4 regions of the Chryseobacterium sp. W4I1 genome follow, and region 1 is predicted to be linked to each of the others. Evidence: riboswitches for the same ligand, from Rfam matches in the RefSeq annotation. Region 1 holds a riboswitch; each other region holds the start of a gene.
The links. Region 1 has a riboswitch for cobalamin ahead of QF044_RS20235 (TonB-dependent siderophore receptor). Riboswitches for the same ligand answer to the same signal wherever they lie in the genome.
Positions count from the first base shown of each region.

Region 1 (3,173 bases):
TACTGGAAGATTGCGATGCGTGCGGTTGCGCAGCAGGAAACGGGTCTTCCGGGTTTGAATCTTTGCTGAACCCTCAGTTTATCGGAATCAAATATTTTGCCCAGCATTATAAAGCCAAAGAAAATCTTTTTGTAAAAGATCTCACTCAGGATCAGTATTTCAATACACTGCAGGTTTGGGGGAAGATTCCATTGTCAGAAAAACTGAGTGTATACGCCAGCCTTCCATTTCATTTTCATGAGAAGAAAACAATGCAGGGCGATATCAACATTAATGGAATAGGAGATATGAACCTGATGGGAATTTACCGGATCATCAGTTCCAAAGATAATTTTCATCAGCTTAACGGTGGTTTGGGTGTGAAAATTCCTTTAGGGAAATTTGATGAAAAAGGAGCTTCCGGCGTCAATCCAAGTTTTCAGCTCGGAACAGGAAGCTGGGATTATCAGGCCGCTTTGAATTATAAATTTCAAAAAAATAAGCTTGCTGTGCTGGTCAATACAGATTATACGGTAAAAACCGAAAATAAAAAGAATTACCGTTTCGGAAACCAATGGAATTATGCAGCGACAGGTTTTTACCAGCTTGCGGCCAATGAAAACACCATTTTCTCTGCCAAAGCCGGACTTCAGGGCGAAGTCTACGATAAAAATAAACAGTTTGATGAAGAGTTGCCCAATACCGCTGGAAGTGCCTTGTATGGAAAACTGGGTTTTGAAGCTTCCTATAAAAAATTCAGTTTGGGAGGGGAAGTCATGCTGCCTGCGTATTCCAATCTGGCGGGAGGCGACATTGAAGCAAAATCCAGATTCAGTATTTTTATCAATTTTGGAATTTAATATCATGGTGGCTTCGGGAGTCTCAGCCACCAAATGCAGCTTATTTAATTTATTGCAATAGAAATTTGTACACTTCATAATATTTCAAAAAAAGGTGGCTGAGGTTCGAAGCCACCTTCTTCATATATTCTTAACTACCTGTTATTTCTCAAAGTATTGAGAATTAATTTATTATGCCATTGTTGCATATATTAAGTTATTTTCTATCTTTGCCGCAATCTGGTGCGCTGTAAAAAGCACTTAAAAGGGAATCCGGTGAAAATCCGGAACAGACCCGCTGCTGTAAGCTCCACATCAAAGTTTTTGAAGAGTATATCCACTGTTTTTTAATGGGAAGGATTTCAAAAACGGAGTAAGTCAGAAGACCTGCCGGAGGATGAACGTTTGATGCTTTCGTGGAATAAAGCTTAGGACAACAATGATTTTGTGCAGTGAGAACTGTGCTTTGTCTTTGCTATCTTATATCCATTAGCGTCTACATTATTCTAAATGAGCTAATGGTCAGAAAATTTGCTGCTTCACAGTTTAAAAAAAGTGTTATCACATTATTTGTGGCAGCATCTCAATTTCTATTGTCCCAATCCGGGGACACCATAAGAGAGAAAACCATTCTTCCTATTCAGCTTTACAAAAAAGATTTTAAAGAAATTCTTCCCGCACAGGTACTTTCCGGAGAACAGCTTGAAAGGCTGAACAGCCAGTCGGTAGCTGATGCATTAAGGTATTTTTCAGGAGTTCAGATCAAAGATTATGGCGGGATGGGCGGCTTGAAAACAGTGAATATCCGAAGTATGGGAAGCCAGCATGTGGGTGTTTTCTATGATGGTATCCAGCTGGGAAATGTTCAGAACGGAATCGTGGATCTTGGAAAGTTTTCATTGGATGATCTTGAAGCCATTTCTTTATACAACGGTCAGAAAAGTGAAATTTTCCAGCCTGCAAAGGATTTCGGATCTTCCGGATCTATTTATCTTCAGCCTAAAACACCTATTTTTAAAGGAGATAAGAAGACCAACTTAGCGGTGAAGCTGAAATTAGGCTCCATCAGTTTATTTAATCCTTCCTTCCGTGTGGAACAGAAGCTTTCAGATAGAGTTTCTGCAAGTTTCAGTTCAGAATTTGTACAGAGTGATGGATTGTATAAGTTTAAATACGAAAAGAAAAATTCTGACGGCTCCGTTGCCAACGATACCATTGCGAGAAGATATGATTCCTATATCCGTGCGAAGCGTTTTGAAGGGGCCTTAAACGGGACCATTAATGACGGAAGCTGGAGCGTACGTGGTTATGGCTATATTTCCGATCGTGGAGTTCCCACAGCCATTGTTAATAATAATTTCACGCCTAAAGGTCAGCAGATGCTGGATGAGAACTATTTTGTTCAGGCCAGTTTCCGTAAAAAATTATTTCCAAAATTCGAAACGCAGGTCAAAGCTAAATTTGCCTATGACTATACCCGGTTTTTAGATACGGTGAATGTGGCAACAACTGTTCTGCCGATAGATAATTCGTATGTTCAGAGAGAGCTCTATTTTTCCAATTCCAATATCTATTCTATTACTCAAAATTGGGATGTAAGTGCAAGCTTTGACTTTCAGTATAATAATCTCGATGCCAGTTTAAGGGATTTTTCATATCCTACACGATATACTTCACTCGTTGCTTTTGCTACGACCTACCAGTGGAACCGGTTTAAATTTTTGGGAAGCCTTCTCGGAACTTTTGTCCACGAAGAAGTGAAAATGAATTCAAAATCTCCAGATAAAACCGAATGGACTCCTTCCGCTTTCCTGAGCTATCAGCCCCTCAAATCAAAAGAATTCACTGTTCGGGCTTTCTACAAAAGAGTGTTCAGGATGCCTACTTTCAATGATCTGTATTACACCATGATCGGGAACGTGATGCTGAAACCTGAATACACAAACCAGTACGACGCAGGTTTTACCTATGAGAAACTCTATGACCATCAATTTTTTAAAGGCATCTATGTGAAAGTGGATGGCTATTATAATGAAGTAGAGAACAAGATTATCGCCGTTCCTACTACCAATCTTTTCAGATGGATGATGGTGAATTTGGGTGAAGTGAAAATTATCGGGGCGGACGTGAATGTTCAGGCTGAATTTGATATTAATAAAGTGAAACTGAAACCTTTGGTAAGCTATACCTATCAGCGCGCCGGAGATTATACCGATAAAACTGACGACTATTATGGCGACCAGATTTCCTATGTGCCGTGGCATGCCTTGACCTTTACCATGATGGCAGATTATAAAGACTGGAGTTTCAATTACAGTTTTATGTACACCGGAGAGCGCTATGATGCCCAGCTGA
Region 1 covers NZ_JAUSXQ010000001.1:4,349,950-4,353,122, forward strand. The annotation lists gene QF044_RS20230 (transporter) at 1-839, shown strand, start outside; cobalamin riboswitch at 1,043-1,228, shown strand; gene QF044_RS20235 (TonB-dependent siderophore receptor) at 1,337-3,173, shown strand, end outside.

Region 2 (3,173 bases), 1.6 Mb from region 1:
AGAGCGGCAGAAATTCCTGTATTTAAAATAAAATAAGGATCAATAGCTGTAGATCTGTTCTCATCCGTAGAAGTATAGGTAAGACCGTTGAGCAGCCCTTGTACATAAAGCTTAAAGAAAGAATACCCGTATTCTATATTTCCGACAGCTTTGTGTACAGGAACATACATCATCTGCATTTGAGTGTCCTTATTGATTGATTTTGAGTACGTATAGCCTCCATCCAGTCTCAAAGCATGTTTCCCAAACTTTTTGTTCCAGGTAATCTGCGATTCCAAACCATAAGATTCAGATCGGTAGGTATTGACTGGCGCCCAATATCCATACGGTGTAGGAAGCCAGGTAATCAGATTTTTGACGTCCATATAATACGGACTTAATGTAATTTTAAAATCTCCCAGACTGAACTCATGGTTCATATCAATATTCATGGAAGTCTCAGAAAGTAAATCCAGGTTTCCGCCCGGCTGCCAGTAAAGATCATTAAATGAAGGAAATCTGAAGTTTCTTGAAAAATTTACCCCTACATGATACCATTTCACAGCATCCCATTTTCCGGAAAAAGAATAAAGCAGCGGAGAAGATATATCCTCCACAAAATCTTTCTTGATTCCTGCTTCAAAACGAAGATCTTTCGTGGCAAAATACCTGATCAAACCGGCTAAAGATCCCACATTTCTGCTGATAGATCCAATTCCTGATTCATAGCCTTTACCTTTATTGACCTGGAACTCTCCAATAGCATTGATATTAATCTTGGGAGTGATGAAATAGTTGAAATCATCTTTGAAAATGTAGTTCTTTCCTGCTGCACCACTTGATTTAGGGAGATTGATATCTGAAAAATATTGAAAATTGTCCTCCGTATAAGCTGCTTTTAAGCTGTTGGAAATATTGCTTTTTTGAATATCCCATGCAATCAGACTTCTTAAAGTCTGCGCATTGTATTTCGTTCTATTGTAATTTTGTTCAAAAACAGGATAGTGCTGTGATGCATCAAACATCTGGTTCTGCCATGAAATGGTCTGATGATCGGCAATCTTATAAGAAGCTCCAATATTTACAGAAGTATTATAATATCTTCCGTTAGTATTATGGAATCCTGTACTTCCCACAACAAATTCAGGAACCTTATAATCATTTTGACTCGTTAAATAACTTCCCGAAACCTTCACACTTAATTGATCATTGCTGAAAGAAGCCTGTGCGAAATTATTATAAGTATCAAAAGAAGCGACTTCTGAATAAACCGAAGCTTTAAAACCCCTGTTGAAATCTAGAATATTATTTAAATGAATACTTCCTCCGATAGCTCCGCTTCCATAAATAACACTTCCTCCGCCCGCTTTTATATCAATCTGATCATAACCAAACAATGGAATATTATTAACGTCTCCCTGACCTAAAAAGCTGGAATTAATGTTGATCCCGTTCCATACAAATGCAGTCTGTTGAGCAGTTGTTCCACGGAATGAAGGGGAAGAAACAGCGCCACGTCCGTTTTCTTTAATATAAATAGAAGATTGAAAGCGTAAAAGTTCAGAAAGATTCGTTGAGTTTTTTTCAACATCTTTTGGGGTAAGGCTTCGTACCGGATGAAAAAGTTTTGCCTTACTCATTTGGCTATCGAAAATGTAAATGGTGTCAACTGCTTTCTCCTGTCCCAAAAGAAAGCTGCCATACGATGAACAGAGCAGTAATAAAGACCTTTTTATATCCATACTATTTTACTTTTCCTCCGAAAGTAATGTGTTTTTTAGTTATAATTCTGGCAGGTCTCCTGACTTTCGCTTTCTGCACCTTCCCGTATGAACAGTGGTTTTTTGCAGAATTTCTTATTGCGATTTACAGTTGCGGGGACAGTTTGGGCCTTTCACCCAATTCCCTATTATTTCCAAAATGCTGGAAACCAAAATTTTTGCAAAGATATGTTTTTAAATCAATTGTACAAAAAGGCAAAAAATTCAATTTTGAAAGTCAATTGTGAACGGTGGATTTTTGCTCAGTAACGAAATTTTTTAAATGAATAAATTTCAATAATCCTTTAAACTAAAAGCACATTCTTTTAAATTCACTATTCACTAGCAAAGCAAAAATTCACCATTCACAAATTCTGTCTTTACAAAAACGTAGAATCGAAATAAAACGGCAGCAGATCCTTGATTGAATGCACCTTCACCACTTCATCATTCATGCTTGAAAAATAAAGATCAATATTCTCATGCTGTTTCGTCTCATATTCTATTAAGCTTTGTCGGCAGGCTCCACACGGTGGAATCGGAGGATTTTTCTCATGGAATTCCTTAGGCCCTCCCACTACAAAGATCTTCTTTACTTTTACATCCGGAAAATTTGCTGCTACCCAGAAAAGAGTTGTCCTTTCCGCACATAATCCTGAAGGGTAGGCCGCATTTTCCTGGTTGTTTCCGGAATAAATTTCACCATTTTCCAGTAAAACAGAGCACCCCACAAGGAAGTTGGAATAAGGAGCATAGGCATTTTCACGTGCCTCTTTAGCTCTTTTGAATAATTTTTTCTCTATATCGTTCAGGTCACTGCTATTTTTAAAATGCTCGTAACTGATCTGTAGGTCTTTTTTCATATATTAGTACAACTAAAAAAGGGGGCCAAATGTACCTCTTTTTAATCAGTTAGGCAATATCTTTTTATTCATTGTTAAATTAAAAATTCAAAAAAATAAGATGCTATATACATCAATACCATTCAGAAATATAGAATTAAAAAACAGGTGGGTAATGTCTCCCATGTGCATGTATTCCAGTGATAATGGCATGGCCAATGATTTTCACTTTGTACACTACGGAAGCCGTGCACAGGGGGGAACAGGTCTGGTTATGGTAGAAGCCACCGGAGTAGAGCCGCGCGGAAGAATTACCAACCACTGTATGGGAATCTGGAATGATCAGCAGGCTGATGAACTGAAGAAAATTGTGGATTTTGTCCATTTACGTTCAGAAAGCAAAATTGGGATTCAGCTCGCTCATGCCGGAAGAAAAGGTTCCACCTGGAATAACCTGCAGATCCCGCTTGAAGAAGGTTGGGAAACTATTGCTCCAAGTGCTATTCCTTATCATCCTTCCGAACGAATTCCCCATGTGCTTACGGTTGAAGAAATTAAAGAGCAGGTGCAGAATTTTAAAGAAGCTGCCAAA
Region 2 covers NZ_JAUSXQ010000001.1:2,746,091-2,749,263, reverse strand. The annotation lists gene QF044_RS12715 (TonB-dependent siderophore receptor) at 1-1,721, opposite strand, end outside; cobalamin riboswitch at 1,753-1,929, opposite strand; gene QF044_RS12710 (cytidine deaminase) at 2,120-2,602, opposite strand; gene namA (NADPH dehydrogenase NamA) at 2,703-3,173, shown strand, end outside.
Region 2: it holds a riboswitch for cobalamin, as region 1 does, so the genes downstream of both, QF044_RS12715 (TonB-dependent siderophore receptor) here and QF044_RS20235 (TonB-dependent siderophore receptor) in region 1, are expected to answer to the same signal.

Region 3 (3,173 bases), 2.4 Mb from region 1:
CGAGCTCAGCATAACTAAGCCGTGCATTTTCAGTTAGCAATTGCAAAATTTTATGATCAATTTTATCTAAAACTATTTTCATTGTATTATTCAATTAAATCAGCTGAATTCATTAAAATTACAAAATTAAGCCATTAAATTCGCTTTAAAATAAAAATAATTAACAGGAAATTTGTCATAAAAAAATATGACTACAATTGAATTTGCAGACCACGGAAGTACACCATTTGAAAAGCTGATCGGGCATAATATTCATATCCTGAAAAAATGGAACAGTCTTGAAAAATTTTTTTCGAGAATACAGGTTTAGACTCTAATTTACTGGAACAGGTCCGCAGGACACTTGCATTTGGAAACGGCTGTGAATACTGCATGGTAAAAGGCGGAAAAGCGGAAATCAGCACTTCTGATCTAAAAATATCCGTGGCTGTGGGCTTCGCAGAACTTTTTTGTAAAGATCACCGTTCCATACTTAAAGCACATTTCGATATGTTGAGGGATTTTTTTTCTGAAAAGGAAATTTAAGAGCTGTGCACGTTTATAAGTTTTATCACTGCCTCTCAGAAATTAGGAAAGATCTTTAATCTGACAGAAGAATATCAAAAAGATGCAGTGGTAGGTATGGACCAATTGGCTTTATTAAAAGACCGGAATTAATGAGTTAACATTACAACAACAGTATCCGATTGGTTACTGTTGTTTATTTTCTAGATACTCACTCCATGAATATTTTTCACTTCCGCCATCACAAAAGTGCTGTGTGTGCTTCCTATGGAATCTACTGAGCCCAGCTTATTAAATACAAAATCCTGGTAATGCTTCATATCCCGGACCTGAACTTTGAGCAGAAAATCAAAATCACCTGAGATATTATAGCATTCAGCAACCTCATCGATCTGTAGAATATCTTCCACAAACTGATTTCCCACAGCACGGTCATGGATCTTAAGCTTGATCTGGCAAAAGACAGTAAAACCACGGTTCAGTTTTTCAGCGTCCAGAACAGCTGCATAATGTTTGATATACCCATCCTGCTCCAGCCTTTTCATCCGTTCAAAAACAGGTGATGCTGAAAGGTTAATTTCTTTAGCAAGCTCCTTAACAGTCAGTTTAGCATTTTTTTGCAGGATTCTCAGCAGCTGAAGATCCTTTTCATCCAGTCTTTCCACAGAATAATATTCTTTTTTAAATTGTATTTTTCAAAGATACAGAACAATTAACTTTAAATAATCTAATAAACAAAATAATATCCTTATTTATTTAATATAAACCAATCAATTCACTTAAATTAATATCTTTAGTCAAGATTTTGCTCTTCAACATACTTCATCAAACGGAAAAGGTTTTACTCAACGTAGATTAATAGGGAATCGTGTGAAAATCACGAGCTGTCGCGCAACTGTAAGTAACCACCTAAGGTTTTTGTCCGTTATATCCACTGCGAAAGCGGGAAGGATGACAAAAACTGTTACAAGCCAGGAGACCTGCCTGTTCCGGATTGACAATGCTTTCGCGGTCTGAAGCTTTGGGTCATACAGATGATACTTTTGAACGTAATGGGTCGTTTAATTTTAAACTGATTAAACAATTATTCTGATCCATCTCATAATTAATGGGATAAGTACGTCCATACCGTATCTGCTCTATTCCTCAGCATTTCTTTCTCCGACAGCATTATGAAGCGTTCAAAAGAGCTTTACCATTATTGTTTAATTTAAAATTTAAAAGAAATGCAAACGCACATCCTTGGCTATCCGCGCATTGGTAGCAAAAGAGAACTCAAAAAAGCCTGCGAGCAGTATTGGTCGGGCAAAACATCATTAACTGAATTACTGAAAGTTGGTAACACCATCAGCCAGCAAAACTGGAAACTGCAGCAGGAAGCGGGGATTGATCTTATTCCCTGCAACGATTTTTCGTTTTATGATCAGGTATTGGATATGATCCTGACATTGGGAGCCATCCCTGAACGTTATCTGGAAATTGCCTCTCAAAAAGCTGAACTTGATCTTTATTTTGCCATGGCCAGAGGCTATCAGAAAGACGGGCTGGACATTACAGCAATGGAAATGACGAAATGGTTTGATACAAATTACCATTACATTGTCCCTGAATTCCAGAAGAACCAGCAGTTCAGCTTATTTTCCCAAAAGATCATCAATGAATTCATTAGTGCAAAACAAGCCGGAGTGAATGCAAAACCGGTAATTATTGGTCCCCTTACCTATCTTTTACTTGGAAAAGAAAAAGAGGAAGGATTTGATAAACTGGACCTGATCGGGAATCTGCTTCCGGTATATATTGAAATTTTAAAAGATCTCCAAAGCCATGGTGCAGAATGGATACAGTTTGACGAGCCATTTTTAGGATTAGATCTCAGCAAAAAGGCAAAAGAAACTTATCAATCCGTTTATAAGGAACTCAGAAGAGAATTTCCAGATCTTAAATTTATTATTGCCACTTATTTTGAAGGTTTAAAAGACAATCTCTCGCTGGCTACTTCCCTTCCAGCCGATGTTTTGCATATTGATCTGGTAAGATGTCCGGAACAGCTGGATGAAATTTTGAATATTATTCCCCAAACACTGAGTCTTTCTCTAGGAATCGTAGACGGAAGAAACATCTGGAAAAATGATTTTGAAAAATCATTGAACTTCATTGAGAAAGCAGTCAATGCTATCGGTTCTGAAAGGGTTTTCATTGCCCCTTCATGTTCCCTGCTTCACTCCCCTTTTGATCTGGATTCAGAGAAGAATGAAGAGATCCTTTCTCCTGATATCAAGCAATGGATGGCGTTTGCCAAACAAAAGGTCTACGAAATTGTTTCTTTAAAAAAGCTGGCCTCTGGAAATGCAAATTATCCGGCTTTACAACAATTCGCTGAAAATAAAAAAGCGGTTGATACCCGGAAAACTTCACCGTTGATCCACAACCAACAGGTAAAAGACCGGGTAGATTTGACAACTGATGATGATGCACAAAGGAATAGCCCCTTCAGCAGAAGAAAAGAAGATCAGCAGAAAGTTCTGCAGCTCCCACTATTCCCGACTACAACCATCGGTTCTTTTCCACAGACTCAGGAAGTGAGAGCCTGGAGATCAAAATTCAAGAAAGGGGAACTTACCGCTGAACAGTATGATGATCTGCTTAAAAAAGAAACGGAAAGAACAATC
Region 3 covers NZ_JAUSXQ010000001.1:1,998,890-2,002,062, forward strand. The annotation lists gene QF044_RS09305 (Lrp/AsnC family transcriptional regulator) at 1-82, opposite strand, end outside; gene QF044_RS09310 (hypothetical protein) at 188-310, shown strand; gene QF044_RS09315 (Lrp/AsnC family transcriptional regulator) at 708-1,169, opposite strand; cobalamin riboswitch at 1,324-1,507, shown strand; gene metE (5-methyltetrahydropteroyltriglutamate--homocysteine S-methyltransferase) at 1,731-3,173, shown strand, end outside.
Region 3: it holds a riboswitch for cobalamin, as region 1 does, so the genes downstream of both, metE (5-methyltetrahydropteroyltriglutamate--homocysteine S-methyltransferase) here and QF044_RS20235 (TonB-dependent siderophore receptor) in region 1, are expected to answer to the same signal.

Region 4 (3,173 bases), 1.7 Mb from region 1:
TTATTAAAATCATTACCAGACTCCTATGAACAGGCTTCACATTGACAGTATCACCAAATCTTTCAGCGGGAGAAAAATCCTGCAGGATGTCTATTTAAGCTGTGAAACCGGAAAAATTGCCGGAATCTTAGGTCCGTCTGGCGGCGGAAAATCTACTTTATTAGAGATTATCTTTGGCACCGTAAAAGGGGACACTCAATTTATCAAGTTTAATGATACCATTCTTAAAAATATTTCTGACAGAAAAAATAAAATAGCATACTTACCGCAGCGGTCTTCGTTTCTTCCAAAAGAATGTAAGATCAGAGAGCTTATCTCCTTATTCTGTACCAAAGAAAATGAAGAAAAGCTGTACAGTCTAAAGATGATAATTCCTTTTTTAGATGAAACGGTAAGAAACCTATCGGGTGGTGAAAAAAAGATGGTTGAAACACTTATCATCACTTATTCTGACTCAGATTTCATTTTACTGGACGAGCCTTTCAGTGGTGTTTCACCTAAATCCGTTGACGAATTAGAAATAATTATTAAAAGCCAGACGCCATACAAAGGAATTGTCATTACAGATCATAATTATATAACCATTTTAAATATGGCTGACGATATGTATCTTCTCGCTGATACGCATTTAAGGAAGATAAAGGATATTAAAGAACTACAGCAATTTAAATATCTCCCTAAATCATAATTTGTTTTAGAAGAAATCAACATCGAACTCTTACAGGAGATTTTATACATATTCGGAGAATATAATAATTTAAGCAAATACAATAAGAATTTACCAATCAAAAAAGCATTTAATTTATATATTTGAGCGATCAAAAAATTTCAGAGCATGATTTCCATAAATAGAGCATTGTACTTATCCGCTTTCAGCCTTTTTTCCTTGGCATTTGTAAAAGGGCAGAATAAAGTTCCTTTCGGTGTGGTAAAGGCTGAAGAAGGCTACGCCAACGTACGGGTCCATAAGGATGACTATAGAAAAATCGTGGATAAGATCCGGATGCGAAAAGGTGATGTATTTGTTTATGTAAAACCTGCTCCGGGAGAAACGGAATGGATCTGGATAAAATATCCTGAAAAACAGGATGAAGAAAAACCTTTTGTAAGGTATGAAAATCTTGTGAAGGAAGGCATGGTGAATAAAGAACGGATTGCTTTCATCGATCAGCTCCCTCAGTTTACTCCTTCTAAATCTAAGAATGGAAAATCACTTATTTTTACAGATAACAGTAATCCTAAAATTCCTACCTCCCAAAGAACCAAAGTGGTAATCGATGTTTATCCTTCTAACGCCGGCTATAGAAAGCAGGAAAAAGATGCAGACGGAAAAATTCTTACTATTGATAAGATAAAACCATGGGGAATTAAAGATGTACTTCCTGAAGGGATGACCGAGATCAAATCGATCCGAGTGCAGCAGCCCGGAAGAGGTTCTGTTTTTGTAAGGGAAGCTATTAAGAATATGTTCCAGCCTACGATGGACTTCAATAATGTGGGAGTGACTGCTCTTGACAATGACCATATTTATCTTTATATGATCAACGGTTCGGGTGAGAACAGATATGTCACACTTTGGGCTATCAAGGAAGGAAGGGTCATGAGCCAGATTATTTACAATAGTCCGGAATAATTACTGTATTTCTCTGTAATATTCTTATTTTTGCACTGAAAAAGTTTAACGCTTATTCATCACAGAAACTGGTTCTGCTTAACGCAGATTAAAAGGGAACCGTGTGAAAATCACGGACTGTCGCGCAACTGTAAGTAACTGAAGTCTTTATCAAAGGATCCACTGTGCAGGGCACGGGAAGGAGGTAAAAGATGTTACAAGTCAGGAGACCTGCCTATTTCTTTAAACAAGAAACTTTCGCGATTTGAAGTTTATTGATCTGATGGACTGCTTCAGGAATTTCTATGGTTCCTGTCATTGTTCTGTTATTTTAATAATATTTCATTTCGCATTAATTAATAATGAAATATGACTACAGAAGAAAGAATTGCAGCATCCGAAACCAGAATTTTTAAAGCGGTTTTCCCCAATACAACGAATCACTATGACACTCTTTTCGGAGGTACTGCCATGCAGCTGATGGATGAAGTCGCTTTTATCACGGCAACCCGTTTTGCAAGAAAAAGAGTAGTAACCGTAAGCAGCGATAAGATCGATTTTAAAAAACCGATTCCTGCAGGAACGATTGTAGAACTGATTGGAAAGGTTTCCCATGTCGGAAAAACCAGTATGAAAGTAAATGTAGAGATTTTTACAGAGCAGATGTACTCTTACGAAAGGGAAAGAGCCATTGTGGGTGATTTTACTTTTGTGGCTATCGACGAAACTAAGAAACCTATTATGATTCTATAGATATAAGAGTTTCAGGCGGCCAAAGGCCGCCCGAAACTCTTATACCTTAATAAAAAATTAGTATTCTAAAGATTTGTATTACTTTGTTATGTGAAAGCTTTTTAAAATGGAACAGCAATTTAAAAAGCTTTTGCCTTTCATATGATAAATTACCTTACCACTTTTTCAGTCTCAAGACTGCTTTTCAACAACATTTCAAAAGCCTCTCCCATTTCATCTGATGCCCTTGTAATAGCATTTTCAAGCATATTTCTGATTTGCTTTTCAGTAACACCGGCTTCTGTCCAGCTTTTTCCGGACGTATGAGAATTCAGGATAAACGGCATGATGCGGTCAATGGAACAGGCAAAAATAGCATCGGGAGTTTTTTCTTCCTCAAATTCAAGCCACAGTTCAAAAAATTCTGTACGCAAAGGTTCATCGAGGATTCCAAAGATCTTTTGGGCTGAAATTTTTTCTCTTTCAAATTTTCCTACCATTGCTTTTTCATCAAAAAGGAAGGTGTCTCCGGCTTCAATTTCTACAAGGTCATGGATGGAAAGCATTCGTATCACCCTCAAAAGATCAATATCTGCACGGTTCTTGGCGTATGGATATAGGATCTGTGCCAGGATAATGATCTGCCACGAATGCTCAGCCGTGTTTTCCCTTCTGGAATCATCGAAATTGTAATTTCTTCTTTCTACGTTTTTCAGGGCATCTACGGCCAGGATAAAATCGATTTCCTTCTGTATCTTCATTTCTTTTAGTATCTTATTATTCGGATGTTTTTTTGACCACCCATTTATTATTGATCTTTTCTTTTATA
Region 4 covers NZ_JAUSXQ010000001.1:2,655,399-2,658,571, forward strand. The annotation lists gene QF044_RS12285 (ATP-binding cassette domain-containing protein) at 26-688, shown strand; gene QF044_RS12290 (hypothetical protein) at 836-1,633, shown strand; cobalamin riboswitch at 1,686-1,866, shown strand; gene QF044_RS12295 (acyl-CoA thioesterase) at 1,982-2,365, shown strand; gene QF044_RS12300 (HD family hydrolase) at 2,515-3,105, opposite strand; gene QF044_RS12305 (FG-GAP repeat protein) at 3,122-3,173, opposite strand, start outside.
Region 4: it holds a riboswitch for cobalamin, as region 1 does, so the genes downstream of both, QF044_RS12295 (acyl-CoA thioesterase) here and QF044_RS20235 (TonB-dependent siderophore receptor) in region 1, are expected to answer to the same signal.